One region of the Paenibacillus sp. NMA1017 genome, then DNA from elsewhere that is predicted to be linked to it. Evidence: predicted binding sites of a transcription regulator. Region 1 holds the regulator's gene; the other holds the start of a gene.
The links. The regulator NrdR, encoded in region 1, represses ribonucleotide reductase genes. The targets are predictions, from matches to a motif close to AACACNATATATNGTGTT.
Positions count from the first base shown of each region.

Region 2: the regulator NrdR is predicted to act here: its motif matches at 2,068-2,085, upstream of nrdI (class Ib ribonucleoside-diphosphate reductase assembly flavoprotein NrdI).

Region 1 covers NZ_JBZXYR010000001.1:620,628-624,039, reverse strand. Annotated here, with positions in the region: gene AC5ELV_RS02985 (MntP/YtaF family protein) at 1-402, shown strand, start outside; gene coaE (dephospho-CoA kinase) at 414-1,010, shown strand; gene AC5ELV_RS02975 (lytic transglycosylase domain-containing protein) at 1,007-1,570, shown strand; gene AC5ELV_RS02970 (alpha/beta-type small acid-soluble spore protein) at 1,688-1,912, opposite strand; gene nrdR (transcriptional regulator NrdR) at 2,018-2,485, shown strand; tRNA gene AC5ELV_RS02960 (tRNA-Ala) at 2,616-2,691, shown strand; tRNA gene AC5ELV_RS02955 (tRNA-Lys) at 2,704-2,776, shown strand; gene AC5ELV_RS02950 (CD3324 family protein) at 3,228-3,412, shown strand, end outside.
Region 2 covers NZ_JBZXYR010000001.1:452,274-455,685, reverse strand. Annotated here, with positions in the region: gene nrdE (class 1b ribonucleoside-diphosphate reductase subunit alpha) at 1-1,556, opposite strand, end outside; gene nrdI (class Ib ribonucleoside-diphosphate reductase assembly flavoprotein NrdI) at 1,543-1,902, opposite strand; gene AC5ELV_RS02075 (DUF2500 domain-containing protein) at 2,310-2,672, shown strand; gene AC5ELV_RS02070 (GNAT family N-acetyltransferase) at 2,713-3,273, shown strand; gene AC5ELV_RS02065 (MFS transporter) at 3,276-3,412, shown strand, end outside.

The sequences.
Region 1 (3,412 bases):
TCTTTCCTTAGCTCAAGAAAAGATCTGTCGACAGAAGCTTCGGTGGAGCAGCAGGAGGAGCGAACGTTATTTTCTCTGGAGTTCCGCAAATGGGGGCTTGTTATTCGGATTCTTCGAAGCCCGTCTGCTGCGGATATGGACCGCTCTGGCAGTATATCTGCTACCGAAGCGGTTTGGCTAGGTATTGCATTATCGGTCGATGCGTTCGGAGCGGGATTAGGGGCAGCTATGCTTGGTTTTCAACCACTGTCTACTGCGCTGGCTATTACGTTATTCAGTGGAACATTTTTGATTGCAGGGATGAAGGCAGGTTTCTTTCTATCAGCATTTCGATTTATGAAGGCGTTGGGTGTATTGCCGGCATTATTACTGATTATGATGGGCATATTGAAGCTGTTATGAGGTGAAAGAGCATGAATATCGGATTAACCGGAGGTATTGCTACCGGAAAAAGCACCGTGTCGGCTCTTTTGGTCGCCAAAGGTGCGCTGCTGATCGACGCAGATGCCATTGCCCGGGAAGTGATGCTTCCGGGGCATCCGGTGCTGGCGGCGGTCATACAGCATTTTGGACAAGCAATAGTGAACAGTGACGGAACCCTGCACCGCAAAAAACTGGGTGAGATTGTATTCGGAGACCCTGCCCAGCGGCAGGCACTTAACGATATTACACATCCTGCTATTCGTGAGGAAATGCGTATGCGCATGGAAGCATATGAACGTGAACAGCCGGACAAGCTTGTTTTGGCAGATATCCCGTTACTGTACGAGTCCGGGCTGGAGAGCTTGTACGAGGAAATTATGGTTGTGTACGTACCACGTGATATTCAGCTCCAGCGTCTGATGCACAGAGACGGTCTGACGGAGGAGCAAGCCGGACTTCGGCTGTCCGCACAAATGGATATTGAACAAAAGAAAAGCTTGGCCGATATCGTTATCGATAATAGCGGAACACAGACTGAGACGAAACGACAAATTGATCAATTTTGGCAGCGGAAGGGACTTGCATGAATATTTTGCGAAAGAAAAGAGTCCTGCTCACTTTGTTTGTCGGGTTTGTCCTGATTCTGTTCCTTAATTCAAATTGGATGTCCTGGTTCTATCCGATTCAATATAAGGATGAGATTCGGCAGTATTCACAGACGTATGAAGTGGACCCATTTTTGGTGGCGTCTATTATCCGCGTAGAAACCAATTTTAAAACCAGCAAGCAGTCGCATAAGGGGGCGCTAGGGCTGATGCAGATTATGCCGAATACGGCAAATTGGATTATGGACAGCGCCCAGATTCAAAAGGTTCCGCTGGACAGTGTCAAGCACGAGCCTGGCACCAATATTGAGCTGGGAACCTGGTATTTGCATAACCTATCCATAAAGTTTCAGGATAATCCTGTAGCAATCGTAGCTGCTTACAATGCAGGGCCGGGTAAAGTTCAGGAGTGGCTGGATAAGGGGGTGTGGGATGGAAAAGAAGAGTCCATTAAGCAAATCCCTTTTGGTGAGACACGACATTATGTACAGCGGGTCATTTATTACTATAGGCAGTACACGAAAATTTATAATGATTTTTAAATGACAAGTTAATAACATGATGAGCCTTTTCGCTTTAAAATGAAAAAAGCGCAGGACAGGCTGTTTTTAGCAGCCCATCCATACACTTTATCTGTTATTTCTGCATTATTACCGCGATTATTGGTATTGACCTGCCAATTGTTGTTCGGCGATCGTTACGAGGCGTTTTGTGATGTAGCCCCCGATCGAACCGTTCTCATAGGAAGTCATGTTACCTTGGTATCCATCTTGAGGAATGCTGATACCCAGCTCTTGAGCGATTTCATATTTCATTTGCTCCAGAGCGCCGGAGGATCTGCTGACTACCAGATTGTTGGAGTTGCCATTGTTTCCTTGTGCCATTGTTGTTCACCTCCTCGCGATGTGGTAAACATATTATGATCCGTTTTGACAAAATTATTACTAAAAATCTTCGGGAATTTATTGGAAAAAGAAAGTGGTGAGATTATGAAATGTCCGTATTGTGCCTACAATGGCACGAAAGTGTTGGATTCGCGACCTGCGAATGATAACAAGTCCATTCGTCGCCGTCGTGAATGTGAGCAGTGTGCCAGGCGTTTTACCACCTTTGAAATGGTGGAGGAAACCCCACTCATGGTCATCAAAAAAGACGGTAGCCGTGAAGAGTTTAGTCGTGATAAAATGCTGCGCGGTCTCATTCGGGCCTGCGAGAAGCGCCCAGTATCCGTCGAGCAACTGGATATGATCGTATCCCAGGTGGAGAACGCTATCCGCAACACAGCAGCCACAGAAGTGGATAGCCAGCAGATTGGTGAGCTGGTCATGGAACAGCTCTACCCAGTGGATGAAGTCGCCTACGTACGTTTTGCGTCCGTCTATCGTCAGTTTAAAGACATCAATATGTTTATGAAGGAACTGAAAACTCTGTTATCTAAAGATACAGCCAGCGACTGATCGCTGACTGTATCTTTCTTGAGTCAAGATGGGAAGATGATTATATTTTTTTTATAAAAGTATTGACACAGGAATAAAAATTTTATATGATATAGAAGTCGCTTGAAACGTTGATTAACTTGCTTATGATGGGGCCTTAGCTCAGCTGGGAGAGCGCATCGCTGGCAGCGATGAGGTCAGGGGTTCGATCCCCCTAGGCTCCACCAAACTTTTATTATGGACTCTTAGCTCAGTTGGTAGAGCAGTTGACTCTTAATCAATTGGTCCAGGGTTCGAGTCCCTGAGAGTCCATCCTTTTAGAAAAACGGCAGAGATGCCGTTTTTTTGTTGTTTATAGATCTATTCCCAATCTACCCGAGAACAGTTATGGGTTGAATGAGCGCGTAACTGACTGCACAGAAAACAAATCCTACAGGAAATAGACTCGATTTTGAATAGCAACCCATTGTTTACGAGTGTAACTTTGATCGTTGTTTCATCGCAGCTCGTATTTTACAATAACATGAGTTGAGTTCCTAATCATGGAACTGGGCTAAGTGAAAACCAATGTGATGTCAAAAAGGAGGGGGAACGATGTATCGTATCATTGATTTCGTACTCAATCTGCTCCATGCAAAGCCTGCGGAATAAACAAGGCGAAGCTTGGTATGGAGCGAAAATATTTCGCCTGTAAGGATTAGTTATTGGCAGACGCAGGCTTTGCCCTTAAAATGTAAAATTTATTTTAAGGAGCGAGCCCTACATGAATTATTTGAAGGCAACTGATCTGCTTCCTGATGATTTGCTTAAGGAAGTTCAGCGGTATATACAAGGAGAACTTATTTATATCCCAAGTCGTCCAAGTGGGCGTAGGAGATGGGGAGAAAGCTCAGGTGCGGCCCTTTATTATCTCATTCGAAATGAAGAGATACGTGCAAGATTCAGCGA
Region 2 (3,412 bases), 170 kb from region 1:
CCTGTCGCATAATCCGATTCCTCAAATCCATAAAAGCTTTGTCCAGCTGCTTTCGCGATTTCCATACTCTTTTCGATGGAATGATAGTTCATCGTCATGAAGAAGGTACGAACAAAGTCTTTCGCTTCATTGCTTTCATACGCAATTTTATTCTTGGCAAGGTAGCCGTGCAGGTTCATGACACCCAGACCGACGGAGTGCATTTCACGGTTCGCTTTCGCAACACCTGGTGCATTAGCTACTTGGGTCATATCGCTGACCGAGGTGAGCGCGATCATACCCTCATGAACGGATTCGCGGATTTTGCCATGTTCCATCACATTGACAATGTTCAGTGAAGCCAGATTACAGCTCACGTCCCGACGGATGGTATCCTGTTGGCCGTAATCTGTAATTTCGGAAGTTTCCTGCAACTGGAAGATTTCCGTGCATAGGTTCGACATCTTGACTTGACCCACGTTTTTAAGAGCATGCGCCTGATTCGCGTTGCTTTTGTTCATGATATATGGATAACCAGACTCCAACTGAATCATGGCAATTTTCGTCAGCATGTCACGTGCGCTCATCGCTATTTTTTTCTTCACCCGATCATCGGCGAGGAGCGTATCGTACATTTCATCCAAATCCATGTCGTCCAGATGCGTTCCATAGGCTTTAAACACACTGTAAGGAGCAAATACATGCAGCGGTTCATTATCTTGAGCCAGCTTGTAAAAGCGGTTTGGCACCAGCAATCCAATAGAAAGTGTCTTGAGACGTACTCTTTCGTCAGCATTGATTTTTTTACTATCCAGGAACTCCAGCACGTCCCATCCGAAAATGTTGTAATAGGCTGCCCCAGAGCCTTTACGTTGCCCCATTTGATCCGCATAGGAGAAGCCGTCTTCCATCAGCTTCAGCACAGGCATAATGCCTTTTGCTGCGCCTTCTACGCCTTTAATCGCTTCGCCGCGTGACCGCAGCTTCGACAGGTTGACCGCAACACCGCCCCCGATTTTGGACAATTGCATGCAGGTGTTCAGCACATAGTTGATTGAGTTCAGGGAATCGTCCATTTCGAGCAGGAAGCAGGATACCAGTTCCCCACGGCGGCTTTTGCCTGCATTCAGGAAGGTTGGTGTCGCTGGCTGGAGACGTTGCTCCATCATCGAGCGGGACAACAGGCGTGCCGTATCGACGTTACCGCGTCCTAAATGCAGCGCGACAGCAGCAACCCGGTCAGGGTAATGTTCCAGATAGACTTTACGGTCGTTACTCTTCATTGCATAGTCGGTATAAAACTTGGATGCTGCCATATAGGAAGGAAATTTAAAATTATAGCTATGAGTGATATGGAAAATATCATTAATTTCGTCAGCCGTGTAGCTGTTATAGAAATTTTCGTAATAATCATTCTCAATCATATACAGCACTTGAGCGGCTGTGTCAGCAAACTTCAAACTCCGTTCCTGAACTTCCTTCATAAACTCTGCTACAGCCTCTTGGTCTTTTTCCAATTGGAAAAAGCCGTCTGTATCGCGTTTCATCAACATGTTGTTCAATTCAATATGCCGCAACTCGGCTCACCTCCTGTTTAAAACGCTCTACATCTCCGAACGTTCCAGATAATTCAAATTTACTAATCACGGGGACATTATAATGATCGGCAATCAAATCCGCACTTTTGGCAAATTTCTCACCCCAGTTACGGTTGCCGCTTGCAGCTACACCAACAAGGTTTTGAGCATTCTTTTTCAAAAAGGAAGATACCCTCTCAGGTATCTGCCCAAACCCAGTTGTATATGTAATAAGTACGTAAGGTTCTTCTATAGTCATTTGCTCCTCGATCTGAACCGCTGGAAGCTTGAGCTTGTTTATAAATCTTTTTACATTGCCGGTCTTGGAATCATATGCAATCAGCATGGTATGCAACCTCCTTAAACAATTAACGAAAAAAGAAAACGGCATTGCCTGGGATCTATTATAGATGGAATCCCTTGCTGGCTGCGCCATTTAAGATTTTTGACTCTATATTTACATGTATTTTCATACCTGTATCTTCAAGATATCGGGCATAAATACGTTTTTTACACTATATTTAGAGTACATTCTCTATTTTATATCTATATATAGTTTTGTCAATCGGTCCAGAGGGGATCAGAGGAGCCAGATTAGGTATAAGTCCAAGCGGGGTGCGGAAAAGAGCGAAAGAACTTTTTTTTCGTAAGTATGTTAAAAAAGTATTGGAGTTTTTAGAGGCGAAGATGTACCATTTGTCAATGGGCAATAGAATGGAAAATTTACATTTTACTGTAGAAAGGATGTAGCAAATGGGAAGTGATTTTATAGAATTTCAACCGTTTAATGTTATCTTTTTTACGGTGTTTGGACTTATTGCTTTTGTAATGATTATGGGAATTGTCAAAACGATCGGAGCGGGCCTGTCCAATCAAGCAGCCGAACGGGTACAACGTTCATGTAAGGTTGTGGATAAACGAACGAGAGTGCGTGGGGGATCAGGCGATTTTTCAGCTTCGACATATTATTATATCACCTTTGAGTTTGACGGGGGTGAGCGTATGGAGCTGGAGGTGAAGGATATGGTCTTCGGTATGATTGTGATCGGTGATCGTGGGGAGCTTCATTATAAAGGTACACGTTTTCTGGAGTTTGTGAGAGTAATGGAAGCGTAAAGGTGCTTAAAACCAATACATAATTGGAGGGAAGATTACGATGCCACATATCATTGGAAAACGAATTGTATTGAGAGAATACCGTCAAGAAGATATACCGGATATCCGAAAATGGGTCAATGACCCGGAAATCACACGTGGTTTAAGCGACGTGTTTATCTACCCGCATTCACAGGTGAATAGCGAATCCTTTGTGCAGATGATGATTGACGGCAACCCCGAGATCAAAGGTTTTGTCATTGCGCACAAAGACACCCTGGACTATATCGGACAACTGGACTTATTTAAAATCAACTGGGTGAATCGGCACGCCACCCTTGGAATTGTGATCGGGCGTGACGGTGATCTGGGTAAAGGTTATGGACGGGAAGCGATCCGGCTGTTACAAAAATTTGCATTTCATACGCTGAATCTGCATCGACTGGAGCTGGAGGTCTATGCGTTCAATGAACGTGCACACCGTTGCTATTTGGCCTGCGGCTTCAAGGAGGAAGGGCGACTACGGGAAAAGCTGTTCAGGGAAGGGCAATATTATGACATCATTCAGATGGGGATTTTGCGAAGTGAATATGAGGCTGCAGAGCAAGCGACGGAATCCTGAGAGTGCACCCTCATAAGCTATATTACTCCGTCAGCTTTCTTCAATTTTTTATGAGTGAAATCACGGGAACTACGCTCATCCTTTTTTTATTAGCTAAAGGACTTTCTTTGCAGAGTGCGAACTTCTTACTAGTTGTATT